DNA from 3 places in the Streptomyces sp. NPDC051921 genome. Region 2 is predicted to be linked to each of the others. Evidence: riboswitches for the same ligand, from Rfam matches in the RefSeq annotation. Region 2 holds a riboswitch; each other region holds the start of a gene.
What was found. Region 2 has a riboswitch for thiamine pyrophosphate ahead of thiC (phosphomethylpyrimidine synthase ThiC). Riboswitches for the same ligand answer to the same signal wherever they lie in the genome.
Positions count from the first base shown of each region.

Region 1 (9,328 bases), on a different contig from region 2:
TGAACAAGGTCTTCTTCACCACTGGCGGCGGCGAGGCGGTCGAGACCGCCTGGAAGCTCGCCAAGCAGTACTTCAAGCTCATCGGCAAGCCCACCAAGTACAAGGTCATCTCCCGTGCGGTCGCCTACCACGGCACCCCGCAGGGCGCCCTGTCCATCACCGGCCTGCCGGGCCTGAAGGCCCCCTTCGAGCCGCTGGTCCCCGGCGCGCACAAGGTGCCGAACACCAACATCTACCGCGCCCCGCTCTTCGGCGACGACCCGGAGGCCTTCGGCCGCTGGGCCGCCGACCAGATCGAGCAGCAGATCCTCTTCGAGGGCCCGGACACCGTCGCCGCCGTCTTCCTGGAGCCGGTGCAGAACGCCGGTGGCTGCTTCCCGCCGCCGCCCGGCTACTTCCAGCGGGTCCGCGAGATCTGCGACCGGTACGACGTGCTGCTCGTCTCCGACGAGGTCATCTGCGCCTTCGGCCGCCTCGGCACCACCTTCGCCTGCGACAAGTTCGGCTACGTGCCGGACATGATCACCTGCGCGAAGGGCATGACCTCGGGCTACTCCCCGATCGGCGCCTGCATCGTCTCCGACCGCATCGCCGAGCCGTTCTACAAGGGCGACAACACCTTCCTGCACGGCTACACCTTCGGCGGCCACCCGGTCTCCGCGGCCGTGGGCCTCGCCAACCTCGACATCTTCGAGAAGGAGAAGCTCAACCAGCACGTGCTGGACAACGAGGGCAACTTCCTCTCCACGCTGCAGAAGCTGCACGACCTGCCGATCGTCGGCGACGTCCGCGGCAACGGCTTCTTCTACGGCATCGAGCTCGTCAAGGACAAGGCCACCAAGGAGTCCTTCAACGACGAGGAGACCGAGCGCGTCCTGTACGGCTTCCTCTCGAAGGCGCTCTTCGAGAACGGCCTGTACTGCCGCGCCGACGACCGTGGCGACCCGGTCATCCAGCTGGCTCCGCCGCTGATCTCGGACCAGTCCACGTTCGACGAGATCGAGCAGATCCTCCGCGCCACCCTCACCGAGGCGTGGACGAAGCTCTGATCCCGTAGGACCTCACGCCGCCCTCACGGCGTGACCCCGGCCCGGGCATGCCGCCATCCGAGTGGATGGCGGCGGCCCGGGCCGCGTGCTGTCCGTACAACCCGATCTGAATCCTTACGGTGCCGGGAAGACCCCAGTGACCGACCGGCCCGCCCATTCGTTCCCCCGTCCGGGGGAACGGACACGGACTGGCTTCGACATCGAGGTGTACGCGATGGCCCCACCGGACAACGACGTGCTCTGGGCGCGTTCCCTGCGCTGCGCCCTGGGCGGCTCGGACGTACTGACCGGCGTCTCCGTCGGCGTGCGCGAAGGCGAGATCCTCGCCCTCGTCGGCCCCCGCGGCAGCGGCAAGACCACCCTCATGCGCTGCCTCTCCGGCCAGCTCGTCGCCGAGCAGGGCGAGGTCTGGTTCAACAGCGCCCCCATCCACACCCTGAGCGGGCCCCAGCGCGAACGCCTGCGCCGCGACCGCTTCGGCTGGATCGACCCCCAACCGGGGCTCGTCCCCGAGCTCACCGGCTGGGAGAACGCCGCCCTCCCCCTGCTGCTGCGCGGGGTGTCGCACCGGGCGGCCAAGGCAGCCGCCGGCGAGTGGCTGGACCGCCTCGACATCGGCGCGTGCGCCCGTAAGCGCCCGCACGCCCTCACCCAGTCGCAGCGCCAGCGCATCGCCATCGCCCGCGCCCTCGTCACCACGCCCTCCGTGCTCTTCGCCGACGAGCCGACCGCCACCCTGCACCGCGCCGACGGCGCGCAGGTGCTGCGCACCCTCACCGCCGCGGCCCGCTCCCACCGCATCACCGTGCTCCTCGCCACCCACGACGCCGAGGTGGCGGGCCTCGCCGACCGCACGGTCGGGCTCCTCGACGGACGCCGCGTCGGCTCCGTACCGCCGGCCACCGGGGCGGAGGGCGTCGCCGCGTGCTCGCTCTCCGTCTAGTCCGCGGGACCCACCCGGTCGTCCAGCTCCGCCGCCTCCTGGTGGCGGCGGCGGCCGCCGGCGTGGGCTTCCTCCTGCTGTGCGCCCTCGGCTTCGCCGTCGGGCACCCCGCGGACCCCGCCGCCGTGCTGCGCCTGCTGTGGTGCGTGCTGCCGCTCGCCGCGACGGTGCAGTTGGCGGTGGCCGTGGCCCGCACGGACCCCAGCACCCGGCCGCGGCCGGGGCTCTCCGCGATCGGCCTCGGCCCGGCCCGGCTGACCGCCATCGCCGCGGCCTCCACGGCCGTCGCCTGCACCCTCGGCTCCGCCGTCGCCCTGCTCTTCTACCTGCACCTGCGCGGCGACATCACCGGCCTCCCCTTCGACGGCGCGGCCGCCGACCTGCTCGCCGCCGATCAGCCCGTCCCCCTCGCCGCGGCCCTCACCCTCCTCGCGATCGTCCCCGTCACGGGCGCGGCGGCGGCCGGCCTGGCCCTGCGCCCGAGGAAGGCACCGGCCGAGGCGCCGGGCGTACCCTCCGGACTGCCCTGGGGCGTGGCGCTCCTCGCCCTGGGCCTGGCCGTCGAGACGTACACGGCCCGCGGCGACGGCGGCGGCGTCCTCGCCGGCTGGATCCTCACGGCCGTCGGGCTCGCGATGATGGGCCCCGGCCTGACGCACTGGTGCGGGCGCCTGTTGCAGATGATCCGTCCCGGAGCCGTACGCCTCCTCGCGGGCCGCGTCCTGATGGACGAGTCCCGCCGCATCGGACGCCCGCTCGGCGTGGTCTGCGCCGTCGGCTCCGGCGCGGTCGCCGCCCTGTCGCTCCACGGCGGCGCGGTCCCCGGCCCGCTGACCTGGCTGGGCTCGGTCCTCGTCGTCGGCTGCACCACGGCGACCCTCCTCACCGCGGCCCTGGAGTCGAAGCAGTCGCGCACCCACACCACCGAGGCCCTCCTCCGCCTCGGCGCCCCGCCCACGGTCCTGCGCACCACGGCGCTGCTCCGCGCCGGCGTGCTGCTCGTCGTCTTCGTCCCCCTCACCTGGACGGTGGGCGCGCTGGCGGCGATCCCCCTGCGGGGCTGACGGGCGCGTCCGGCGTCCGGCGTCCGGCGCGCCTATCGTGGGCCCATGGCGACCCAGCGGCACGACCGGGAGATCCACTCGCTCGACGAGTTCGACGCGGCCCTCGGCTCGCGCCCGTCCCTCGCCGGCTTCCGGATCCAGTCCGTGGACCTCACGGACCGCACCTTCGCGCTGCTGTCCGTCTCCACCGACGACGCCGTCTTCCTGGGCTGCGCCATGCAGCCGGAGGCCGCGACCAAGGTCCGCGCCGACGGGGCGCTGGTGTTCCCGCCCGTGCCGGATGTGCCGTTCGATCCCTACCGGTCCCGGCTCTACTCCCCCGAGGAACTGTTCGAGGGCATCGCCGGGCACCCGTACGAGGAGACCCCCGACGCCCGCGCGTACGCCTGGTTCCAGCGGACCAAGGCGGACGGCGACATCTTCTCGTCGGTGCTCCGTTCCCTCCACGACGACGCCGTGACGGACGCGCTGGACGAGCATCTGGCCGGGGCGCGGGTCGTCGGCGTGATGGGCGGGCACCGGATGGGCCGCGGCACCGACGCGTACGCCGGCGCCGCACGGCTCGGCCGGTCCCTGGCCCGCTCGGGCCTCACGGTCGCGACGGGCGGCGGGCCGGGCGCCATGGAGGCCGCCAACCTCGGCGCGTACACCGCCCCGCTGCCGGACGCGGTCCTGGACGAGGCGCTGGAACTCCTCGCGAAGTCCCCCTCCTTCACCCCGTCGGTCACGGACTGGGCCCGCGCCGCCTTCGAGGTGCGGTCCCGCTGGCCGGGCGGCGGCGACTCGGTCGGCATCCCGACCTGGTTCTACGGCCACGAGCCGCCGAACCCCTTCGCGGCCCGCATCGGCAAGTACTTCGCGAACGCCACCCGCGAGGACGGCCTCCTCGCCCGCTGCACCGCGGGCGTGGTGTTCCTGCCCGGCGCGGCGGGCACGGTGCAGGAGATCTTCGACAACGCGACCCCGAACTACTACGCGTCCCGCACCGCCCCCACCCCGATGGTGCTGGTGAACGTCGCGCACTGGACCGAGGCCCTGCCCGCCTGGCCCCTCCTCCGGTCCCTGGCGGCCGACCGCCCGATGGCGGACCGGATCGCCCTGGTCGACTCCATCGACGAGGCACCGCAGGCTCTGGGACGGCTGGGGGCGTAGGCGGAGGACGGGCCTACGGCCCGTCGAGGACGACGACGTCCTCCGCGTGGAACTCCACCTCCACCTCGGCCCCCTCCTCGGGGGCGTCCCGGAGCGTGAACTCCGCTTCCAGCGGGGGGCCCTCGGCCGGCCGGAGGGTGACGGCCACGTGGTCGCCGCGGAAGACGCGGGTCTCGACGCGGCAGGCCAGTCCCTCGCCGGGGGCGACGAGCCGGACTCCGGTGGGGCGGACGAGGAGCCGGCGGTCGCCCTGGGGGGAGCCGTCGGGGACGGGGACCTTGCCCCACGGGGTGTCGGCCGCGGCGGCGGTGACGGTGGCGGGGACGACGTTGTCGAAGCCGAGGAAGCGCGCGACGAACTCGGAGGCGGGGCGCCGCCACACGTCCAGGGGCGTGCCGGTCTGGGCGATCCGGCCGTCGTTCATCACGACGACCCGGTCGGCGAGGGCGAAAGCCTCGCCCTGGTCGTGGGTGACGGCGAGCACCGTCGTGCCCAACTGCCCGAAGAGTCGACGGAGTTCGACGACGAGGCGTTCACGCAGGCCGCGGTCGAGCTGGCCGAGCGGTTCGTCGAGCATCAGCAGCCGGGGACGGGGCGCGAGCGCCCGGGCGAGGGCGACGCGCTGCTGCTCGCCACCGGAGAGCGCGGAGACGGCCCTGCGGCCGGCGCCGGGCAGTCCGACGAGGTCGAGCAACTCCTCGACGCGCGCCGCCTGTTCGGCCCTGGCGACGCCGCGCACGCGCAGCCCGAAGGCGACGTTTCCCGCCACGTCCCGCTGCGGGAAGAGCTGGTGGTCCTGGAACATGAGGCCGACCCCGCGCCGGTGCACGGGCACCCCGGCCTGGTCCGCCCCGCCGAGCAGCACCCGGCCGGCGGACAACGGCTGGAGTCCGGCGACCACCCGCAGCAGGGTGGACTTGCCGCTGCCGCTGGGCCCGAGCACGCACACGATCTCGTGGTCGGCGACGTCGAGGTGCACCCCGTCGAGGACGGCGCGGTCCCCGAAGCGTACGGTCGCCCGGTCGAGCGTCAGCATCAGAACTCCCCCGAGGTGCGGTCGGTGCGCAGGCGTTCGAGCAGCAGCAGGGACACCGCGCACACCACCATGAGAATCGTCGAAAGGGCCATGGCCTGGCCGTAGTTGAGCTCGCCCGGCCGGTTCAGGAGCCGGGCCACGGCGACCGGCAGGGTCGGGTTGTCGGGGCGGGCGATGAACACCGTCGCCCCGAACTCGCCGAGGGACACCGCGAAGGCGAAGCCGGCGGCGATGAGCAGCGCCCGCCGCACGAGCGGCAGGTCGACCTCCCGCCAGGCCCGCCAGGGCGAGGCCCCGAGGACGGCGGCGGCCTCCCGGAGGCGTTCGTCGACGGCCCGCAGCACGGGCAGCATGGTCCGTACGACGAAGGGCACGCCGACCAGGGCCTGGGCGAGGGGGACGAGGATCCAGCTGGCGCGCAGGTCGAGCGGCGGCTCGTCGAGGGTGATGAGGAAGCCGAAGCCGACGGTGACGGCGGAGACCCCGAGCGGCAGCATCAGCAGCCCGTCGAAGCCGCGGACCAGCCGCCCGGCCCGCCGTGTGAGGGCCGCTGCGGCGAGGCCGCCGATGACGACGGCGACGGCGGTCGCGACGAGCGCGTACTGCAGCGAGTTGACGATGGTGTCGGTCATGGGCACGAGGAAGGTGCCGTTCTCGTCGACGTGCTGCAGCGCCCGGTAGTAGTCGAGGCCGTAGCCGGTGGGGGTGGCGAGGGAGCGTTCGACGAGGACGCCGAGCGGGGCGAGGATCAGCAGGCCGACGGAGAGCAGGACCGCGCCGAGCAGCAGCCACTGTCCGGCGCCGCGCGGCCGGGCCGCGGTCCGCTCCGGCGGGACGAGCCTCAGCGCCGTCTCCCGGCGCCGCACCATCCGCGCGTGCACGGCGAGGACCACGCCGACGGCGACGAACTGCACCATCGTGAGCACGGAGGCGGTGGACAGCTGGAGCCGGTCCGCGGTCTGCCGGTAGATCTCGGTCTCCAGGGTGGAGTACGCGGGGCCGCCGAGGATCTGCACGATGCCGAAGGAGCTGGCGGTGAACAGGAACACCATGAGCGCGGCGGCCGCGACGGCCGGGCCGAGCGCGGGCAGCGTCACCGTTCGCCAGGCCCGCCACCGGGAGGCGCCGAGCACCCGCGCGGCCTCCTCCTGGCGCGGGTCGAGCTGGGACCACAGGCCGCCGACGGTGCGCACGACGACGGCGTAGTTGAAGAAGACGTGGGCGATGAGGATGGCCCACACCGTGGTGTCGAGCCGCACGCCCCACCACTCGTCGAGCAGGCCCCGCCGCCCGACCAGCGCGAGGAACGCCGTGCCGACCATGACCGTGGGCAGCACGAACGGCACGGTGACGACCGCCCGCAGGATGCGCTTCCCGGGGAAGTCGAGCCGGGCGAAGACGTACGCGCCGGGCAACGCCACCAGCAGGGTGAGTGCCGTGGACGCGAGCGCCTGCCACAGCGTGAACCACAGGACGTCGAGGATCTCCGGCCGGGCCAGCGTGTCGCCGAAGCGGCCGAGCTCCCAGTGGCCGTCCGGCCTGAGCCCGCGCTCGACGATCGAGACGACGGGCCAGGCGAAGAAGACGGCGAAGAAGGCGACCGGCAGCACCATGAGGGCCAACCGCGCCGCCGTCCCCCGGCGGTCCGCTCGGACGGGGACCGCCGGGAGGCCTTCCCGGCCTACTTCAGGACGAGCGAGGTCCACTGCTCGATCCACTGGTCGCGGTTCTGGGCGATCTTCTCGGGCGCCATGGTCTCCGGCTTGTCGATCACCACGCCGTGCTTGGTGAACAGCTCGGGGAGGGAGGCGTCGTTGGCCACCGGGTTGACGAACATCTGCAGCGGCATGTCGTCCTGGAACTTCTTGGAGATCAGGAAGTCGATCAGCGCCTTGCCGCCCTCGGGGTTCTTCGCCCCGTTCAGGAGGCCGGCGAACTCGGTCTGCCGGAAGCAGGTGCCGGTGGAGACGCCGGTGGGGGCCACCTTCGGCTGCGGCTGGGCGTAGAGCACCTCGACCGGCGGGGAGGAGGCGTACGAGACGACGAGCGGGCGGTCGCCCTTGGCCTGCTTGCCGCCGGCGGAGCCGGAGAACTCCTGGTTGTAGGCGAGCTCCCAGCTGTCGACGGTCTTCACACCGTTGGCCTTGAGCTTCTTCCAGTAGTCCTGCCACCCGGCGTCGCCGTACTTCGCGGCCGTACCGAGCAGGAAGCCGAGGCCCGGGGAGGAGCGCTCGGGGTTCTCGACGACGAGGAGGTCCTTGTACGCGGGCTTGGCCAGGTCGTCGAAGGTCTGCGGCGGGGCCAGCTTCTTGTCGGTGAAGTACTGCTTGTCGTAGTTGACGCAGATGTCTCCGGTGTCGATCGGGGTGACCCGGTGCTCCTTGTCCAGCTGCAGCGCGGCCGGCACCCGGTCCAGGCCCTTGGCCTCGTACGGAGTGAAGATGCCGTTGTCGAGGGCCCGGGACAGCAGGGTGTTGTCGACGCCGAAGAAGACGTCGCCCTGCGGGGAGCCCTTGGTGAGGATCTCCTTGTTGACGGCCTCGCCGGCGTCGCCGCTCTTGAGCACCTTGACCGTGAAGCCGGTCTGCTTGGTGAACTCCGCCAGCACCTCCTTGGAGGCGTTGAAGGAGTCGTGGCTGACCAGGGTCACGGTCTTGGGCGCGGGCTCGCCGCTCTTGCCGGCCGATCCCCTGGCGCCTTCGGTGCCGCACGCGGCGAGGGTGGTGACGCCGAGCGCCGCGACGAGCGCGGCGGCGGCGGCCTTCTTGGTGTTCACGTGTTCTTCCTCCTGGGTGTGACCAGGAAGAGACGCGGCCCTGCCCGCGTCCGGGCGGCGGACGCGGGCAGGGCGCAACAGCTCGAGTTACGACCGAACTTCCTACCCAGAATGACCTGGGCGAGGTTCAGAGGGTCTGCGGTCTGACGGTCACCGCACTCTCAGCGCTGTGGCGCTCCCCTGTCGGAATATGCAGATGTGTTCGAGCTCAGAGTACAAGGTCAGCGTTCGGCGGCGGCCAGCTGTCCACAGGCACCGTCGATCTCCTGACCGCGGGTGTCGCGGACGGTGACGGGAACACCGTGGGAGGCGATGGCCTCGATGAACGCCTTCTCGTCCTCGGGGCGGGACGCGGTCCACTTGGATCCGGGCGTCGGGTTCAGCGGGATCAGGTTGACGTGCACCCGCTTGCCCTTGAGCAGGCGGCCGAGGAGGTCGCCGCGCCAGGCCTGGTCGTTGATGTCCCGGATCAGGGCGTACTCGATGGAGATCCGGCGGCCGGACTTCTCCGCGTACTCCCAGGCCGCGTCGAGGACCTCGCGGACCTTCCAGCGCGTGTTCACGGGGACGAGCGTGTCGCGCAGCTCGTCGTCGGGCGCGTGCAGCGAGACGGCGAGCCGGCACTTGAAGCCCTCGTCGGCGAACCGCAGCATGGCCGGCACCAGACCGACGGTGGAGACGGTGATGCCGCGCTGCGACAGACCGATCCCGTCCGGCTCGGGGTCCGTCAGCCGCCGGATGGCGCCGACGACCCGCTTGTAGTTGGCGAGCGGCTCGCCCATCCCCATGAAGACGATGTTCGAGAGCCGCGCCGGGCCCCCGGGCACCTCGCCGTCGCGCAGCGCGCGCATGCCGTCGACGATCTGGTGGACGATCTCGGCGGTCGACAGGTTCCGGTCGAGCCCGGCCTGCCCGGTGGCGCAGAACGGACAGTTCATTCCGCAGCCCGCCTGCGAGGAGATGCACATGGTCACCCGGTCCGGGTAGCGCATGAGCACCGACTCCACGAGGGTGCCGTCGTGCAGCCGCCACAGCGTCTTGCGGGTGGTGTCGTCGTCACAGGAGACGTGCCGCACCACCGACATCAGATCGGGCAGCAGTTCCCCCGCGAGCTTCTCGCGCGAGGCGGCCGGGATGTCGGTCCACTCGGCCGGGTCGTGCGCGTACCGCGCGAAGTAGTGCGTGGACAGCTGCTTGGCGCGAAACGGCTTCTCGCCGATCGCGGCGACCGCCTCCTTGCGCTCTGCGGGCGTGAGGTCGGCGAGGTGCCGCGGGGGCTGCTTGGCTCCGCGCGGGGCGACGAAAGTG
Region 1 is NZ_JBFAXU010000028.1:100,257-109,584, forward strand. It holds gene AB0M16_RS31085 (aspartate aminotransferase family protein) at 1-1,049, shown strand, start outside; gene AB0M16_RS31090 (ATP-binding cassette domain-containing protein) at 1,264-1,992, shown strand; gene AB0M16_RS31095 (hypothetical protein) at 1,974-3,056, shown strand; gene AB0M16_RS31100 (Rossmann fold nucleotide-binding protein) at 3,102-4,208, shown strand; gene AB0M16_RS31105 (ABC transporter ATP-binding protein) at 4,222-5,244, opposite strand; gene AB0M16_RS31110 (iron ABC transporter permease) at 5,244-6,857, opposite strand; gene AB0M16_RS31115 (thiamine ABC transporter substrate-binding protein) at 6,926-8,020, opposite strand; TPP riboswitch at 8,102-8,212, opposite strand; gene rlmN (23S rRNA (adenine(2503)-C(2))-methyltransferase RlmN) at 8,242-9,328, opposite strand, start outside.
Region 1: another riboswitch for thiamine pyrophosphate. It lies ahead of AB0M16_RS31115 (thiamine ABC transporter substrate-binding protein); the one in region 2 lies ahead of thiC (phosphomethylpyrimidine synthase ThiC).

Region 2 (9,328 bases):
TCCTGCGCGAGCTGGCTCACCCCGAACGGCACCGCCGTCTTGCGCAGCGCCGCCGCCACCGGCTCGTGGGCGACCGCGAAGCCCACCCGCAAGCCGGCGAGCCCGTACGCCTTGGAGAAGGTCCGCAGCACCGCCACGTTCGGCCGGTCACGGTAGAGCTCGATGCCGTCCGGGATCTCGGTGTCGCGGACGAACTCCCGGTAGGCCTCGTCGATCACCACCAGGATGTCGGAGGGCACCCGGTCCAGGAAGCGCTCCAGCTCCGCACGGCGCACCGCGGTGCCCGTGGGGTTGTTGGGGTTGCAGACGAAGATCAGCCGGGTTCGGTCGGTGATCGCCGCGGCCATCGCGTCGAGGTCGTGCACGTCGCCCTCGGTCAGCGGCACCTGCACCGCCGTCGCCCCGCTGATCTGCGTGATGATCGGGTACGCCTCGAAGGAGCGCCAGGCGAACATCACCTCGTCGCCGGGCCCCGCGGTCGACTGCACCAGCGACTGCGCCACGCCGACCGAGCCGGTGCCGGTCGCCAGGTGCGTGACGGGCACGCCGAAGCGGTCGGCGAGCTCCTCCATCAGGCCCGTGCACGCCATGTCCGGGTAGCGGTTGAAGTTCGCGGCGGCGGCCAGCGCGCTCTCCATCACGCCCGGCAGCGGCGGATACGGGTTCTCGTTGGAGGAGAGCTTGAAGGCGACCGGCCCGCCCGCGGCGGCCGGCTTGCCCGGCTTGTAGGTGGGGATGCCGTCCAGCTCGGCGCGCAGCTTCGGGCTCCCGCTGGTCTCGCTCACAGTGTGTCCTCCTCGACGATCCGTACCACCAATACTCCTCACCTTATGAGGATTCGCCTCCTCTGCGAATGGCCTGTGGACAACAGAGCGGCAACGGCGTCCGGAGCCGTGGACCACGGGGCGAGGCCCGAACGACACCCGACCCACCACCTGACCGAAACCTGACCCGACACCCGACCGGCGCCCGGACCACAGCCGGTCGCTCCACGAGGGGGCGCTCACGAGGGTGGCGTGCGCCGGTGGCGAGCGCCGTGGCGCGCATCGCCCGTAGAGGTGAGTTGAGACCTCTTCGAGACCTCGCCCTCTTGCCAGGTGCATGGGCACCTGGGACTCCTGGTCCCATGCCGCTGACCTGAACTTCCTTGTTTTCCCAGGCCATTGACACTTAACGATCATGCAGAAACGTGCCCGCCCATGCCTGCATATGCGACCGGCTCGACCCACCTCCCTCGCCCTACTATCGGCTCGCCATGACAGCAGCAGGGAAGCACCAGGTGAGCCGGGCACAGACCCGGGGAAGCCGGCAGGGCCGGGCGGGCATCCGGGACGTGGCCGCCGCCGCCGGAGTCTCGATCACGACTGTCTCCGACGCGCTCAACGGCAAGGGCCGGCTCCCGGACGCCACCCGCCGTCACGTCCGCGAGGTCGCAGACCGGCTGGGCTACCGCCCGTCCGCAGCGGCCCGCACGCTCCGTACGGGCAAGTCGGGACTCATCGGCCTGACCGTGACGACGTACGGGGATGAACCTTTCACCTTCACCGAATTCGCGTATTTCGCGGAGATGGCAAGAGCCGCCACCTCGGCCGCGCTCGCCCGCGGCTACGCCCTCGTCATCCTGCCCGCCACCTCCCGTCACGACGTCTGGTCGAACGTCGCCCTGGACGGCACCGTCGTCATCGACCCCTCCGACCACGACCCCGTCGTCACCGAACTCGTCCGCCAGGGACTCCCCGTCGTCTCCGACGGGCGCCCCGCCGGCACCCTGCCCGTCACCGCCTGGGTCGACAACGACCACGAGGCGGCCGTCCTCGACCTGCTCGACCACCTCGCGGCCGCCGGCGCCCGCCGGATCGGCCTGCTCACCGGCACCACCACCGACACCTACACCCGGCTCTCCACCACCGCGTACCTCAACTGGTGCGAGCGGGTGGGCCAGGACCCCGTCTACGAGGCCTACCCGGCGCACGACCCGTGCGCGGGCGCCGTCGCGGCCGACCGGCTGCTCGCCCGCCCGGACCGCCCCGACGCCGTGTACGGGCTCTTCGACCCCAACGGCACCGACCTGCTCGCGGCGGCCCGCCGCTACGGGCTGCGCGTACCGGACGACCTGCTGCTGGTGTGCTGCAGCGAGTCGACCGTCTACGCCAACACCGAGCCGCCCATCACGACGCTCTCGCTCAAGCCGCGCCGGATCGGCACCGCCGTCGTCCAGCTCCTCATCGACGCCATCGAGGGGATCGAGACGGACGGCCCGGTCGAGCAGGTGATACCGACGGAACTGATCGTCCGCACCTCTTCGCAGCGCCGGTCGCCGCGGACGACGGTGAGCCCGCCGAGGTCTCCCTCGAAGGACTGATACCGACGGGCGGGGAGGCGACGCGCCCCGGATCGGGGGAAGGCGCGCGCGGGATCGGGGCGCGCGCCGGGCAGGAGGAGGCCGCGCGCCGGGGACGGGACGGGCACGGGACGGGCGTAAACCTGCGGGCGACCCGGCCCCGCCCCTGGCCTGGACCTTCCCAATTCGGGCGAAACAACCGGTGAACCCGGAGTGGACCCGGATTCACCACCCCTGGTGCGTCACACAGGAGGACCCTCATTCCTATGATGGGCGGACGGCACCGCGGACCTCCACGACCAGGACGGTCCGCGATGTGCAGGGCATCGCGACGGTGGTGGAGGGGTCGATGACACAGGGGGCCGGACAGGAACCCGTGGTGCGCACGGCGACGTTGCGTGACTTCCGCGTACCTCCGTACGCCCGGGTGCCCGTTCAGAGCCACTCGGTCGACCCGTTCCCCAGCGCCGCCCCGTCGGCCCCACCGGCCCAGTCGGCCCCACCGGCTCCGTCGGTCCCACCGGCTCCGTCGTCGCCACCCGCCTCTCCTGCCCCGGCGGCCACGCCGGTCCCGGCCGACGCCACGATCCACCTGGGCTCCGTCGGACACCCCGGCAACGCCTACCCCACCGACGAGCCGCCCGAGGGCTACACCCCGACCGAGCGCGACCTGCCGGTCATCAACCGGGGTGACACCGTCCAGGTGCAGGTCACGCCCGCGCCCCAGCCGGTCCCCGCGAACCCGGACGGCCCCGGCCCGCTCTTCGTCGTCGGCGACGTCCACGGCTATCTGGACGAGCTGCTCGCCGCCCTCCACGCCCAGGGCCTCATCGACGAGCAGGGCAGCTGGTCCGCCGGCAACGCCCGCCTGTGGTTCCTCGGCGACTTCACCGACCGCGGCCCCGACGGCATCGGCGTGATCGACCTCGTGATGCGCCTGTCCGCCGAGGCCGCCGCCGCCGGCGGTTACTGCAAGGCCCTGATGGGCAATCACGAGCTGCTGCTCATCGGCGCCAAGCGGTTCGGCGACACGCCGGTGAGCTCCGGCGCCGGCACCGCCACCTTCCAGGCCGCCTGGCTGCTCAACGGCGGCCAGAAGCACGACATGGACCGCCTCCAGGACGTGCACCTCCAGTGGATGTCCCGGCTCGACGCCGTGGTGGAGGAGGACGGGCACCTGCTGCTGCACTCCGACACCACCGCGTATCTGGAGTACGGCCAGACCATCGAGGACGTCAACGACAAGGTCCACGAGATCCTCACGCGGAACGACGCGGACGAGGTCTGGGACCTCTTCCGGAAGTTCACCAAGCGCTTCGCCTTCCGCGACGAGGCCGCCGGGCCGCAGGCGGTCCAGGAGCTGCTCGGCACGTACGGCGGACGCCGGATCGTGCACGGCCACAGCCCCATCCCGTACCTTCTCGGCCAGGTCGGCACCGAGGACGGCGAGGAGGGCGAGCGCCCGGTCGTGGACGGCCCGCACGTCTACGCGGACGGGCTCGCCATCGCGATGGACGGCGGAGTGACCATGGCCGGAAAGCTGCTGGTCGTTCAACTCCCGCTGCCCGCCTGACGCATTAACCCTCCGCATCCGGGGAAGGCGATTTCCCGAAACACCCTGTCACCGCGTGCCGTAACCGCAATACCATCGGCTCATCCGTAGCAGGCTCTCCTCCGTTTCCGCCCGACCTGCCGTTCCCCACGGCCGGTTCCGGCCCTTACGGAGCATCGGGGGATGCACATGAACGTGGCTCCGCACCTGCTGACCGAGGATCGCGCCGAGTTCGAGCGGGTCCTCGACGACGCACTGCGCACCGCGCACGAACGTCCGGATCTCGCCGAGGTCGGGACCAGGCTCACGACCGCCCAGCTGCGCGCGATGGCACTGAACGCGACGGCCCTGATCACGACCGCGGCCGCGGTCGAGTACGACCACTTCGTGAAGGTCCGCGAGCAGCTCCGTGAGCAGATCCGCTCGGCGGGCAGCTCCCTGGCGAGCGGTACGGCCGACGTGCCGGTCGAGGGCGGCGCCGCGGCCGGCGCGGGCGTGGTCGCCGTCGTCACCGTCCTCGCCCCGCTGCTCGCGGGCACCGCGGCCGTGATCTTCCTGCTGGTCGGCGCGGTCCTGAAGATGCTGGACCCGGCGCCCGCCTTCGCCGACACACTGCTCACCGCGGGCCTGTTCTTCGGCGCCCTCGGCGCGGCCGGTCTGCTCTGCGCCGCCGCCGGGCTGCTGGTCACCGCCCTGCGCAACAGCGCGACGGAGGTCCACGCCCCGGACCCCGACGACGAGTTGTCGCGCGCCCGGGCGGCCTGGCGCCAGGCGCTCCTGGAGCGCGGGGTCCTGCCCTTCCTCCGCGACGCCCTCGCCGTACCGCCGCCGGGTGAGCGGCCGACGCCGCCCCCGGCCCGCCGCATACCGAAGGTCGGGTACAGCGGCCCGGACTTCACCAGCCCCAACGAGGGCGCTCCGGCGCCACGCCCGACCTACACGAGCCCCGACTTCACCAGCCCGGACTTCACGGGCCCGGAGTACACGCGCCCCGACTTCACGGGCCCGGACTTCGGGAAGCCCGAGCCCAGGCCCGAGTGACCGCCGGACTCCCCCGAGGGCACCGGCCCGCGACTCCCCCGAGGGTCGCGGGCCGGTGCCGGTCAGCGGGCCGGTGCCGGTCGGCAGGCGGCCGTTGCCGCTCAGCGGACCGGGGTCAGTCGGCCATCGGCAGGTAGACCCGGTTGCCGGACGCGGCGAACTCGGCCGACTTCGCGGCCATGCCCGCCTCGATCTCGTCCGCCTTCAGGTCACCGCCGTGCTCGCGGCGGATGTCCTGCGAGATCTTCATCGAGCAGAACTTCGGGCCGCACATCGAGCAGAAGTGGGCCGTCTTCGCGGGCTCCGCCGGCAGCGTCTCGTCGTGGAACTCACGAGCCGTGTCCGGGTCCATCGCCAGGTTGAACTGGTCCTCCCAGCGGAACTCGAACCGCGCGTCGGACAGCGCGTCGTCCCACTCCTGCGCGCCCGGGTGGCCCTTGGCCAGGTCCGCCGCGTGGGCCGCGATCTTGTAGGTGATCACGCCGGTCTTGACGTCGTCCTTGTTCGGCAGGCCCAGGTGCTCCTTGGGCGTGACGTAGCAGAGCATCGCCGTGCCCCACCAGGCGATCATCGCCGCGCCGATGCCCGAGGTGATGTGGTCGTACGCCGGGGCGACGTCCGTGGTCAGCGGGCCGAGCGTGTAGAACGGCGCCTCCTCGCAGATCTCCTGCTGGAGGTCGATGTTCTCCTTGATCTTGTGCATCGGGACGTGGCCCGGGCCCTCGATCATCGTCTGCACGTTGTGGCGCTTGGCGATCGTGTTGAGCTCGCCGAGGGTCTTCAGCTCGGCGAACTGCGCCGCGTCGTTGGCGTCCGCGATCGAGCCGGGCCGCAGGCCGTCGCCGAGCGAGTACGTGACGTCGTACGCCGCGAGGATCTCGCAGAGCTCCTCGAAGTTCGTGTAGAGGAAGTTCTCCTTGTGGTGCGCGAGGCACCAGGCGGCCATGATCGAGCCGCCGCGCGAGACGATGCCGGTCTTGCGGCGGGCGGTCAGCGGCACGTACGGCAGCAGCACGCCGGCGTGCACCGTCATGTAGTCGACGCCCTGCTCGGCCTGCTCGATGACCGTGTCCTTGTAGATCTCCCAGGTCAGCTCCTCCGCCTTGCCGTCGACCTTCTCCAGGGCCTGGTAGAGCGGCACGGTGCCGATCGGCACGGGGGAGTTGCGGAGCACCCACTCGCGGGTGGTGTGGATGTTGCGGCCGGTGGAGAGGTCCATGACCGTGTCGGCGCCCCACTTGGTCGCCCAGGTCATCTTCTCCACCTCCTCCTCGATGGAGGAGGTGACCGCGGAGTTGCCGATGTTGGCGTTGACCTTCACCAGGAACCGCTTGCCGATGATCATCGGCTCGATCTCGGGGTGGTTGACGTTGGCCGGGAGCACGGCGCGGCCGGCCGCGATCTCCTCCCGCACGACCTCGGGGGAGACGTTCTCGCGGATCGCGACGTACTCCATCTCCGGCGTGATCTCGCCACGCCGGGCGTACGCGAGCTGCGTGACGGCCTGGCCGTCGCGGCCACGACGGGGCAGCCGCGGGCGGCCCGGGAACACCGCGTCGAGGTTCCTCAGCCCACCGCCGCGCGGCGAGGTGTGCTTGATGCCGTCGTCCTCGGGGCGGACGGGACGGCCCGGGTACTCCTCCGTGTCGCCACGCGCGATGATCCAGTTCTCGCGCAGGGGCGGCAGGCCACGCCGGACGTCGGTGTCGATGGTGGGGTCGGTGTACGGGCCGGACGTGTCGTACAGCGTCACGTCCTTGCCGTTGGTGAGGTGCACCTGACGGACGGGCACCCGGAGGTCGGGGCGGGAGCCCTCGACGTATCCCTTGTGCCAGCCCGGCGTGCGCTCGCCCTGGCCGTTCCGGCCGTCCGTCTGGTCGGAGGCAGGCGTGCGTGCATCCTGAATGGTCATGAGACCGAATCTCCCTACGCCGGCATTACCCGGTAACAGGTTCGGCGGTCGGCGCAGCCTCCTCCCGTACGTACGTCAGTACGTGTGTACGGTGATCAGCGCCCTCTCAGCCCGGTGCTCCGAGCTCCCGCGTGTGCAAAGGTGCCACCACGCTAGCGTCATGTCGGCCGTGCTGAACAGTGGGCCCCCGACTGTTCTTGCGATGATCGGTCGGTGACTTCGACGCATCAGCCCCACGAACCGCACGACCACGGGCATGCCCACGGGCCTGGTCAGGGCCACGGGGACGGGCCCGGCGGCCCGGGCCACGGGAGCGGGGGCGGCGGCCACGGACACGGTCACGCGCACAGCCACGGGCCCGCGGCGCCGGTCTCCCGGCATCTGCGGAAGGTCATCGCCGCGGTCCTCATCCCCTTCGCGACCGCTGTGGCCGTCGGGCTGCTGGTGCTGTGGCCGGGCAGCACCCCGGCGCACCAGCGGACGGGCGTCGGCTTCGACCGCCAGACCGAGCAGGGCAAGGTCACCGCCGTCGCGCACATCGACTGCAAGGACGTGAACGCCGCCCAGGTGCCGCCGACCGGCGACACCTCCACCCCGGAGGGTCGCGAGGCGGTCAACGGGCAGCAGGGGCAGTGCGCGAAGGCGACCGTCATGGTCACCAGCGGGCCGGAGAAGGGCCGTACCTTCACCGAGATCGTGCAGCCGGACGCGCCGAGGCAGCTGCACGAGGGGCAGGGCGTGGTGGTCGCGTACGCCCCCGACGCCCCGCGCGACCTGCAGTACTCGGTCACCGACGTGGACCGGAAGGTGCCGCTCTTCGTGCTCGCGGGCATCTTCGCGCTGGCGGTCGTCGTCGTCGGCCGGATGCGCGGCGTGATGGCGCTGATCGCGCTCGCCGCGAGCTTCCTCGTGCTGTCCTTCTTCATCCTGCCGGCGATCATCCAGGGATCGAATCCGCTGGTGGTCGCCATCGTCGGCGCGAGCGCGATCATGCTGATCGCGCTCTACCTGTGTCACGGACTCTCGGCCCGCACGTCGGTGGCCGTGCTCGGCACGCTGGTGTCGCTGCTGTTGATCGGGCTGCTCGGCTCGTTCTTCATCGGCTGGGCCGCACTCAGCGGCAACACCGACGACAACACCGGTCTCATCCACGGACTCTTTCCGGGGATCGACATGTCCGGTCTGCTGCTCGCCGGAGTCATCATCGGTTCGCTCGGTGTGCTCGACGACGTGACCGTCACCCAGACCTCGGCGGTGTGGGAGCTGCACCAGGCCGATCCGACGATGGGGCCGCGGGCGCTCTACCGGGCCGGCATCCGGATCGGCCGCGACCACATCGCCTCGGTGGTGAACACCCTGGTCCTCGCGTACGCCGGTGCGGCGCTTCCGCTGATGCTGCTCTTCTCGATCGCGCAGAGCAGCGTGGGGACGGTGGCCAACAGCGAACTCGTCGCGGAGGAGATCGTCCGCACGCTGATCGGCTCGATCGGTCTGGTCGCCTCGGTGCCGGTCACCACCGGTCTCGCGGCGCTGGTGGTCTCGGCCGACCGGCCGGAGGCCGGGCAGCAGCGCCCGAGCAGGGGCGGACGCCGCCGACGGGCCAAGTGACGCGCGGTCGAGCGAGCGGGTGACGCGGGCTCAGCCGGCGTTCTCCTCCGCCAGGATGCGTCCGAGCGCTGCCTCCAGGCTGTCCTCGAAGTCGCCCAGTGTCTGTTCCTGACCGAGCGGGACGAGCTTGTCCGTACGGTCGAGGAAGGCGACCAGCGGCGGCGCGCTCGCCCGGAACAGGGCGCGGTCGCCCCCGACCTGAAGCCGGATCATCACGTCGGACAGCCCCTCGGGGTCGGTCGGGGCGATGTGGACGTCACCGTCGCCGCTGGGACGGTTGATCCCGTCGAGCAGCAGCTCCCGCCCGAACGCCCAGGTCACCGGGGCGTCTCCGGGGAGGTGGAAGGTCATCCGCACCGCATAGGGATCGCGGGTCTCGTATCGCAGTTCCACCGGGATCCTGAAGGAGAGCTCCTCGGAGACGAGGAAGCTCATCAGGACCTCGGCCTGAACCGTCTCTCGCATCATGTACCCCGCAGTAGATGAGCAGTTGTGTAAACACGCTGCCGAAAAAGCTGTGGTTGAAACGGCCAGGAATGATCCCCCATGGCCCTCTTGACGCAATCGTGCTGTACGCACTAGCAGATCACAAGGAGTGATTTTTCAGATACTGATAGAGAACGCGAGTGAGCTGAAGAGCTTTCCGATCTCGTTCTGTAGCCGCGCGATCGCCGGCAGCAACCGTTCTTCCTGGTGAAGGGGGAGGGAAATCGCCATGGCGGCCGCGGTCGACCCGGCGGTGAGGGGGATTGCGGCGCAGACCGTGCCGAGCGCATATTCCTGACGTTCCACCAGGGGCTCCATTCGCCCCATACCGCCCAAACGGTCCAAAAGGGAACGTCGATTACGCACCGTATATGGCGTGATGGCGTCC
Region 2 is NZ_JBFAXU010000013.1:204,750-214,077, forward strand. It holds gene hisC (histidinol-phosphate transaminase) at 1-785, opposite strand, end outside; gene AB0M16_RS19385 (LacI family DNA-binding transcriptional regulator) at 1,256-2,362, shown strand; gene AB0M16_RS19390 (metallophosphoesterase) at 2,676-3,914, shown strand; gene AB0M16_RS19395 (hypothetical protein) at 4,077-4,934, shown strand; gene thiC (phosphomethylpyrimidine synthase ThiC) at 5,050-6,846, opposite strand; TPP riboswitch at 6,841-6,987, opposite strand; gene AB0M16_RS19405 (YibE/F family protein) at 7,060-8,454, shown strand; gene AB0M16_RS19410 (SsgA family sporulation/cell division regulator) at 8,485-8,919, opposite strand; gene AB0M16_RS19415 (helix-turn-helix domain-containing protein) at 9,058-9,328, opposite strand, start outside.

Region 3 (9,328 bases), on a different contig from region 2:
CCTCGGTGATCGCGCGGACGACGACGATCCGGCGGGCGCCCGCGTCCAGGACCTCGTCCAGGTTGGTCTCGTCGATGCCGCCGATGGCGAACCAGGGCCGGTCCTGGGCCAGGCCGGCCGCGTAGCGCACGAGGTCGAGGCCGGGCGCGTACCGCCCCGGCTTCGTGGGGGTGGGCCAGCAGGGGCCCGTGCAGAAGTAGTCCACGCCCGGCTCGGAGGCGGCCGCGGCCGCCTCCTCCTCGGCGTGGCAGGACCGCCCGATGAGCACGTCGTCGCCGAGGATCGCGCGGGCGGCCGGCACGGGCAGGTCGCCCTGGCCGAGGTGGAGCACGTCGGAGCCGATGGCGTGGGCGACGTCGGCCCGGTCGTTCACCGCGAGGAGCTTGCCGTGGCGGCGGCAGGCCTCGGCGAGGACGGCCAGGTGCTCCAGCTCCTCGCCGGCCTCCATGCCCTTGTCGCGGAGCTGCACGATGTCCACGCCGGAGGAGAGGACGGCGTCGAGGAAGGCGGGCAGGTCGCCCTGCCGCTTCCGGGCGTCGGTGCACAGATAGAGCCGGGCGTCGGCGAGCTGTGCGCGAGGCGTGGACATGATCGTTCCCCCCTGGTGGGTGGTGCCGGTGCCGGGCGGCCACGAGGGCCGGCCCGGCACCCGCGGGTGCTGTGGGACTGCTCGGCGAGCGTGCGTCAGACGGCGAGCGCCTGGGCGCGGCGCTTCACCTCCGTGCCGCGATTCTCGCCGAGGGCCTGCGCGGGGGTGCCGGGCAGGGTCGGGTCCGGAGTGAAGAGCCACTCCAGCATCTCTTCGTCGCTGAAGCCGTCGTCCCGCAGCAGGGTCAGGGTCCCGGCGAGGCCCTTGACCACCTTGTCGCCCTGGATGAAGGCGGCAGGCACCTGCAGCACCTTGCGCTCACCGCGGCGGACGGCGATGAGCTGGCCCTCCTTGACCAGCTGCCGCACGCGCGTCACCTCGACGTCGAGCATTTCCGCGATGTCGGGGAGGTAGAGCCAGGCGGGGACGAGAGCATCGGTCTTTGCGTCAATCTCGGTCACGTGACAAGCGTGCCATCCCGGACTGACAGTCGGTAGTCGGGCCTACCGGACTGCCGCCTTCAGGGGGACGGAGGGGTCGGCGGCCTTCGCCGGATCGAGTGGCGCGGCCTGCTCGATCAGCTTGCGCCCCTGGGCGAGGTCGCGGGGGCGGCCGACGGCGAGCAGGGCGATGAGCGCGTCCTCGCGCAGCCACAGCACCGTCCAGGCCTCGTCGGCCGGGTCGCCGCGCCACAGCAGGGTGTCGGCGGCGCCGTGGTGGCCCGCGTACTGGACGAAGCGGCCGAACTGCTCGGACCAGAAGTAGGGCACCGGGTCGTAGGGCGCGGCGGCCGCCCCGAGGATGTCGGCGGCGACGGTGCGGGGGCCCTGGAGGGCGTTGTCCCAGTGGTGGACGAGGAGCCGCTCGCCGTAGCGGGCGGAGGGAAAGGAGGCGCAGTCGCCGACGGCGTAGACGTCGGGCAGCGAGGTGCGCAGGCGGTCGTCGGCGGTGAGCGCGCCGCTCGGGTCGAGGGCGGCGCCGGAGCGCTCCAGCCAGCCGGTGGCGGGGCGGGCGCCGATGCCGACGACGACGGCGTCGGCGGGCAGCTCGCGCGGCGCGCCGGTGGCGCCGAAGTCCGTGGAGTCGGCGGTGAGGACCACCCTGCCCTCCTCGACGTGCTCCACGCGCGCGTGGAGCCGGAGTTCGGCGCCGCTCTCGGCGTACCAGGCGCCCATGGGGGCGGTGACCTCGGCGGGCAGGGCGCCGGCGAGGGGGCGGTCGGCGGCCTCGACGACGGTGACGGCGCAGCCTGCCTGGCGGGCGGCGGTGGCGAACTCGGCGCCGATCCAGCCGGCGCCGACGACGACGATGTCGTGGCGGCTCTCCAGGACGGGCTTGAGCCGGGCGGCGTCGTCGAGGGTGCGCAGCAGGTGGACACCGGGGACGCCCTCGCTGCCGGGCAGGGTGAGCGGGTGGGCGCCGGTCGCGACGACGAGCGTGTCGTAAGGGACGGGGCCGGTCTCCGTGTCGACCTCGTGGTCGGCGGCGCGCAGGCCGGTGACCTCGACGCCGAGGCGGAGTTCGACGTCGAGGGCCTCGAAGTCGACGTCGAAGGCGGAGTCCTCGGCCTTGCCGAGGAGGACGGCCTTGGAGAGCGGCGGGCGGTCGTAGGGCTGGTGGGGCTCGGCGCCGATGAGGGTGACGGGGCCGGCGAAGCCCTGCTCGCGCAGGGCGACGGCGGTCTGGACGCCCGCCATCCCGGCGCCCACGATCACGACGTGCCGTCCGGCCGGGCGCGGCGCCCGCCGCTCGTCCGCCGGTGCCTGCTGCTGCTCGCTCACTGTGTCCGCCTCCGCTCGCTCACCCGACCACCTTACGCATCTGACGGACCGTCAGGAAGGGAGGGGCCCTGTGGCGCTCGGTCGACGGCGGTTAGTCTGGCCGCCGTAAAGCACTCGCGGGAGCCCGGACGACCGGGCTGAGAGGGAGGCTGGCCGGCCTCCGACCGTACGAACCTGATCCGGGTCATGCCGGCGAAGGGAGGGGCTGGACGCCCATGTCGCGTACACGCACCACGTCTGACGTCCTCGTCATCGGGGGCGGCATCATCGGCCTGGTCACGGCCTGGCGGGCCGCGCAACGCGGACTGCGCACCGCCGTGGCCGACCCCGAACCGGGCGGCGGGGCCGCCCGGGTGGCGGCGGGGATGCTCGCCGCCGTCACCGAACTCCACTACGGCGAGGAGACCCTGCTCGGGCTCAATCTCGAGTCCGCCCGACGCTACCCCGGCTTCGTCGACGAGCTCGCCGAGGCCACCGGTCATGACGTGGGCTACCGCGCCTGCGGCACCCTCGCCGTCGCGCTCGACGCCGACGACCGGGCCCACCTGCGGGAGCTGCACGCCCTGCAGACCCGCTGCGGGCTGTCCTCGGAGTGGCTGAACGGCCGCGAGTGCCGCCGTCTGGAGCCCATGCTGGCCCCGGGCGTCCGGGGCGGACTGCGCGTGGACGGAGACCACCAGGTCGACCCGCGCCGGCTCGCCGACGCGCTGGTGACGGCCTGCGAGCGGGCCGGCGTGGTCTTCCACCGGGCCCTGACGGAGCGCCTGACGGTGGAGCGGGACCGGGCCCGGGGCGCCTCCCTGGCCGACGGCACCGCGCTCGACGCCGAGCAGGTGGTCCTGGCCGCGGGCAGCCTGAGCGGCCGGCTCGACGGCGTACCGGCGGAGGTCCTGCCGCCCGTGCGGCCGGTGAAGGGTCAGGTGCTGCGCCTGCGGGTGCCGCCCGCCTACGCCCCGTTCCTCTCCCGGACCGTCCGCGCGGTCGTCCGCGGCAGCCACGTCTACCTCGTGCCGCGCGAGAACGGCGAACTGGTCGTCGGCGCCACCAGCGAGGAGCTCGGCTGGGACACCACCGTCACCGCCGGCGGGGTGTACGAGCTGCTGCGCGACGCGCACGAGCTGGTGCCCGGCATCACCGAGCTGCCGCTCACCGAGACCCGCGCCGGGCTGCGGCCCGGCTCACCCGACAACGCGCCGCTGCTGGGCCCCAGCGCCCTGCCCGGGCTGCACCTGGCCACCGGCCACTACCGCAACGGGGTCCTGCTGACCCCCGTCACCGGCGACGTCATGGCGGACGCGCTGACCTCCGGCACGCTGCCCGACGAGGCACGCGCCTTCACCGCCCGCCGCTTCTCCCCCGCGCACCTGGAGCACGCATGAACGCGCCCCTGAACGAGTCCCCGAACGCCACCGCGCACGCGTCCGTGCGCGGCTCCGTGACCGTGTCCGTCAACGGTGAGGCCCGCACCCTCACCGGCCCCGTCTCCCTCGCCGCACTCGTGGCGACCCTCACCGCGGCGCCCTCCGGGGTGGCCGCCGCCCTCAACGAGACGGTGGTCCCGCGCGGCGAGTGGGCCACGACGTTGCTCGGCGACGGCGACCGGGTCGAGGTCCTCACCGCGGTGCAGGGAGGTTGAGCGCCATGTCCGACGACGTCTTCCCGCTCGGCGGCACGGATTTCTCGTCCCGCCTGATCATGGGCACGGGCGGGGCTCCCAGCCTCGACGTGCTCGAACGCTCCCTCGTGGCGAGCGGTACGGAGCTGACCACGGTGGCCATGCGCCGCCTGGACCCGAACGTGCGCGGCTCGGTCCTGTCCGTGCTGGAGCGGCTCGGCATCCGGGTGCTGCCGAACACGGCGGGCTGCTTCACGGCCGGCGAGGCGGTGCTCACGGCCCGGCTGGCCCGCGAGGCCCTGGGCACGAACTGGATCAAGCTGGAGGTCATCGCCGACGAGCGGACGCTGCTGCCGGACACGGTGGAGCTGCTCGACGCGGCGGAGACGCTGGTCGACGACGGCTTCGTCGTCCTTCCGTACACGAATGACGACCCGGTCGTCGCACAGAAGCTGGAGGACGTGGGCTGCGCGGCGATCATGCCGCTGGGCTCGCCGATCGGCTCCGGCCTCGGCATCCGCAACCCGCACAACTTCCAGCTGATCGTGGAGCGGGCCGGCGTACCGGTGATCCTGGACGCCGGAGCCGGAACGGCCTCGGACGCGGCGCTCGCGATGGAGCTGGGCTGCGCGGCGGTGATGCTCGCCTCCGCGGTGACCCGGGCCCAGGAGCCGGTCCTCATGGCGGAGGCCATGCGCCACGCGGTCGAGGCCGGCCGCCTCGCGCACCGCGCGGGCCGCATCCCCCGCCGCCACTTCGCGGAGGCCTCCTCGCCCCGCGACGGCCGCGCCCGGCTGGATCCGGAACGCCCGGCCTTCTGACCGCTCCGCGCGCCCCGGGGCCGCGGCCCGCGTCACAGCTGGGCTGCAGTCCCGGGGCGACGGGCGGGGGGCGGGTGCGGGCCCTCGTAGACTCGACGCCGTGGACACGACCCTTCAGGACCCCCTCGTCGGGCGGCTGCTCGACGGCCGCTACCGCGTCGACGCGCGCATCGCCGTCGGCGGGATGGCCACGGTCTACCGGGCCCTGGACACCCGGCTCGACCGGGAACTCGCGCTCAAGGTGATGCACCCGGACCTCGCCACGGACGCCGCGTTCGTGGAGCGGTTCATGCGCGAGGCCAAGTCCGTCGCCCGCCTGGCGCACCCCAACGTCGTCGGGGTCTTCGACCAGGGCGCGGACGGCGCCTACGTGTACCTCGCCATGGAGTACGTCGCCGGGTGCACCCTCCGCGACGTGCTGCGCGAACGCGGCGCCCTGCGGCCGCGGGCGGCGCTCGACATCCTGGAGCCGGTGCTCGCCGCGCTGGGCGCCGCGCACCGGGCCGGGTTCGTGCACCGCGACATGAAGCCGGAGAACGTGCTGATAGGGGACGACGGCCGGGTGAAGGTCGCCGACTTCGGGCTCGTCCGGGCCGTCGGCTCGGCCACCGACACCACCGGTGCCGTCCTCGGCACCGTCTCGTACCTCGCCCCGGAGCAGATCGAGCACGGCACCGCCGACACCCGCGCCGACGTGTACGCGTGCGGGGTCGTGCTGTACGAGATGCTCACCGGCGCCAAGCCGCACTCCGGCGACACCCCGGCCCAGGTGCTCTACCAGCACCTCAACACCGACGTGCCCGCCCCCTCCGGCGCCGTCCCCGGGCTCGCCCGGGAACTGGACGAGCTGGTGGCGAGCGCCACGGCCCGCGACCCCGAGCTGCGGCCGTACGACGCCGTCGCCCTGCTCGCCCAGGTCCGGGCGGGCCGCGCCGCGCTCGGCGACGAACAGCTCGACGCCGTGCCTCCGCAGGCCCGGGCCCAGGAGGGCGGCGGTGAGGACGACCGGACGTCGGTCATTCCGCGCGTGCAGCCCCTGCCCGTCGAGCACACCAGCCTGCTGCCCCCGCCGCCGCCCGCCGCCCCGGCGGCGTCCCGGCGGCGCCCGCGCGGGCCGCTGCTGATCGTCGCGGCCGTGCTGCTCGCGCTCGGGATCGGGACCGGGGTCTGGTACATCAACTCCGGCCAGTTCACCCGGGTCCCGGCCGTCCTCGGCCAGACCGAGGCGGAGGCCACGAAGCGGCTCGCGGACGCCGGGCTCGACGTGGGCACGACCGGGCGGGCGTTCAGCGACGTGTACGAGCGCGGCACGGTCATGGACGTCGACCCGGCACCAGGCGACCGGATCCGCGACAACGGCACGGTGACGCTGACCCTCTCCCGGGGACCGCGGATCGTGAAGGTCCCGAACCTCAAGGGCACCCCGCTCCCCGAGGCCAGGAAGCGGCTCGCGGACGAGGGGCTCGCTCCCGGGGTCGTCACGTACGCCTTCAGCGAGTCCGTCGCCCAGGGCGCGGTCATCAGCTCCGACCCCGAGCCGGGCACCGAGCGCAGCCCCGACTCGGCCGTCGCGCTGGTCGTCAGCAAGGGCGTGCCGGTCGACGTGCCGGGCGTGACGGGCGAGACGGTGGCCGACGCGACCGCCGCGCTCCAGGACGCCGGACTGAAGGTCGTCGTCGCGCCGGAGCGGATCAACTCGCCCGAGGACGTCGGCTCCGTCGCCGCGCAGTCCCTCGCCGAGGGCAGCCGCGCCGCCAAGGGCGACACGATCACCCTGACCGTCTCCAAGGGTCCGCGGATGATCGAGGTGCCCGACGTCGTCGGCATGTCGACGAGCGAGGCCAAGGCCGAGCTGGAGGGCGCCGGCTTCGAGGTGAAGGTCGAGAAGACCTTCCCGTTCCTCGGCGACACCGTCTCGGGCCAGTCCGTGGACGGTGGCTCGACCGCCGCCGAGGGCTCCACCGTCACGATCACGATCAAGGGACTGTAGGCACTCATGCGCGAACCCGTGCGCAACCCCGTCGGCGGCCATGTCCCGGTGGCCGGCGGCCTCGCCGCGACCGGGCTCGGCTACGCCCGCGAGCTCGGCGCCGAGACCGTGCAGGTCTTCGTGGCCAACCCGCGCGGCTGGGCCACCCCGACCGGCAATCCGGTCCAGGACGAGCTCTTCCGGGCCGCCTGCGCGGACGAGGGCCTGTCGGCCTGGGTGCACGCCCCCTACTTGATCAACTTCGGCTCGCACACCGAGGCCACCGTCGACAGGTCCGTGGAATCGCTGCGGCACTCACTGCGGCGCGGCCGGGAGATCGGCGCCAGGGGCGTGGTCGTGCACACCGGCTCCGCGACCGGCGGCCGGCCGCGGGCCGTGGCGCTGGCGCAGGTGCGCGAGCGGCTGCTGCCGCTGCTCGACGAGCTGACCCACGAGGACGACCCGGACCTGCTCATCGAGTCGACGGCCGGCCAGGGCTTCTCGCTGTGCTCGCGGGCGGAGGACTTCGGACCGTACTTCGACGCGCTCGACCGGCACCCGAAGCTGGGCGTCTGCCTCGACACCTGTCACATCTTCGCGGCGGGCCACGACCTGACGGGCCCGGACGGGGCGACCCGCACGCTGGACGAGCTGGTCTCGGTGATCGGCGAAGGACGGCTGAAACTGATCCATGCCAACGACTCCAAGGACGTCGTGGGCGCGCACAAGGACCGGCACGCGAACATCGGGGCGGGTCACATCGGCCAGGACGGGTTCCGCCAGATCCTGAGCCATCCCGCGACCGAGGGCGTACCTCTGATCATCGAGACGCCGGGCGGGCCCCAGGGGCACCGGGCGGACGTGGAGCTGCTGAAGAAACTCCGTTGAGGAATACCCTGGGGGGGTATACGGTTCCGTGAGTAGGCGGAACCGTACACCTGGCTTTGGGGGCATCATCATGCACGACGCACACGGTCACCACGAGCACACCGAAGCCGTCGCCCACGAAGGTCACCACGAGCAGCACCACCAGACGCACGCGGGCCACGACCACCACGATCACCACGCCCATCACCAGGAACACGGTGGACATCAGGGCCACCAGGAACACGGTGGGCATCCGCAAGGCCACCACCACCAGGGGCACGGCAAGGTCTCCTGGGCCATGGCCGCCCAGGCCACGCTGCACTGCCTCACCGGCTGCGCCATCGGCGAGGTGCTCGGCATGATCATCGGCACCGCGCTCGGCTGGGGGAACCTGCCGACGATGGCGCTCGCGATCGTCCTGGCGTTCTTCTTCGGCTACGCGCTCACCCTGCGCGGCATCCTGAAGGCCGGCGTGGACTTCGCGACCGCCTTCAAGGTCGCGCTCGCCGCCGACACCCTGTCCATCGCCGTCATGGAGATCATCGACAACGGCGTCATCGCACTCTGGCCGGGGGCCATGGACGCCCACCTGTCGGAGCCGCTGTTCTGGATCGTCCTGGCGATCTCACTCGGCGTCGCCTTCGTCCTGACCACGCCGGTCAACAAGTGGATGATCGGCCGCGGCAAGGGCCACGCCGTCGTCCACCAGTACCACCACTGAGGCGAACCGACGGGCGCGACGCCCGTCAGAGCTCAGGGCCGTCGCCCGGCTCCTCCTGGTACGAGTAGCGCTGCTCCGTCCACGGGTCACCGATGTTGTGGTACCCGCGCTCCTCCCAGAAGCCGCGCCGGTCGGCGGCCATGTACTCGACGCCCCGGACCCACTTGGGGCCCTTCCACGCGTACAGGTGGGGCACCACGAGCCGCAGCGGGAAGCCGTGCTCGGCGGTGAGCAGCTCGCCGTCCTTGTGGGTGGCGAAGATCGTGCGCTCGGACGCGAAGTCGGCGAGCCGCATGTTGGCGCTGTAGCCGTACTCCGCCCAGACCATCACGTGCGTGACCCCGGGCGCCGGCGGGGCGAGCTCCAGGAGCGTCCGGGCGGGCACGCCGCCCCATTCGGCCCCGAGCATGCTGAACTTCGTGACGCAGTGCAGATCGGCCACGACGGTGGCGAACGGCAGCGCGGAGAACTCCTCGTGGTTCCAGCAGCGCTTGTCGCCGTCGGCGGTCGCACCGAAGACCCGGAACTCCCAGCGGTCCGGCTTGAAGCGCGGAACGGGACCGTAGTGGGTCACCGGCCAGCCGCGCTGGAGCCGCTGCCCCGGAGGAAGATCCGACGCCGCCGCTGCTTCTTCCCGGCGTGCTCCGCCCTCCGGCTGACCCATGTCATCCATGGTGACAGACCGCGAGGGGTGGTCATGACCAGCCATGCCTCGACAACCCTGCGATATTCCGACAAATTAGGCAACCCATAGTAAGTCTGCACTTACTGGACGCCACCCATAAGCGCTGCAAGGATGCGGCCATCCTGCCCAGTGGCGGCACCGACATGCGTGGAAGGATCCTGAAGCGATGCAGGGCGACCCCGAGGTCCTCGAGTTCCTCAACGAGCAGCTGACCGGCGAGCTGACGGCGATCAACCAGTACTGGCTGCATTACCGCATCCAGGACAACAAGGGTTGGACG
Region 3 is NZ_JBFAXU010000022.1:80,927-90,254, forward strand. It holds gene thiE (thiamine phosphate synthase) at 1-589, opposite strand, end outside; gene AB0M16_RS26880 (Rv2175c family DNA-binding protein) at 685-1,050, opposite strand; gene AB0M16_RS26885 (FAD-dependent oxidoreductase) at 1,093-2,286, opposite strand; TPP riboswitch at 2,477-2,588, shown strand; gene thiO (glycine oxidase ThiO) at 2,586-3,749, shown strand; gene thiS (sulfur carrier protein ThiS) at 3,746-4,006, shown strand; gene AB0M16_RS26900 (thiazole synthase) at 4,012-4,806, shown strand; gene pknB (Stk1 family PASTA domain-containing Ser/Thr kinase) at 4,907-6,796, shown strand; gene AB0M16_RS26910 (deoxyribonuclease IV) at 6,803-7,663, shown strand; gene AB0M16_RS26915 (DUF4396 domain-containing protein) at 7,734-8,363, shown strand; gene AB0M16_RS26920 (sulfite oxidase-like oxidoreductase) at 8,389-9,036, opposite strand; gene bfr (bacterioferritin) at 9,215-9,328, shown strand, end outside.
Region 3: another riboswitch for thiamine pyrophosphate. It lies ahead of thiO (glycine oxidase ThiO); the one in region 2 lies ahead of thiC (phosphomethylpyrimidine synthase ThiC).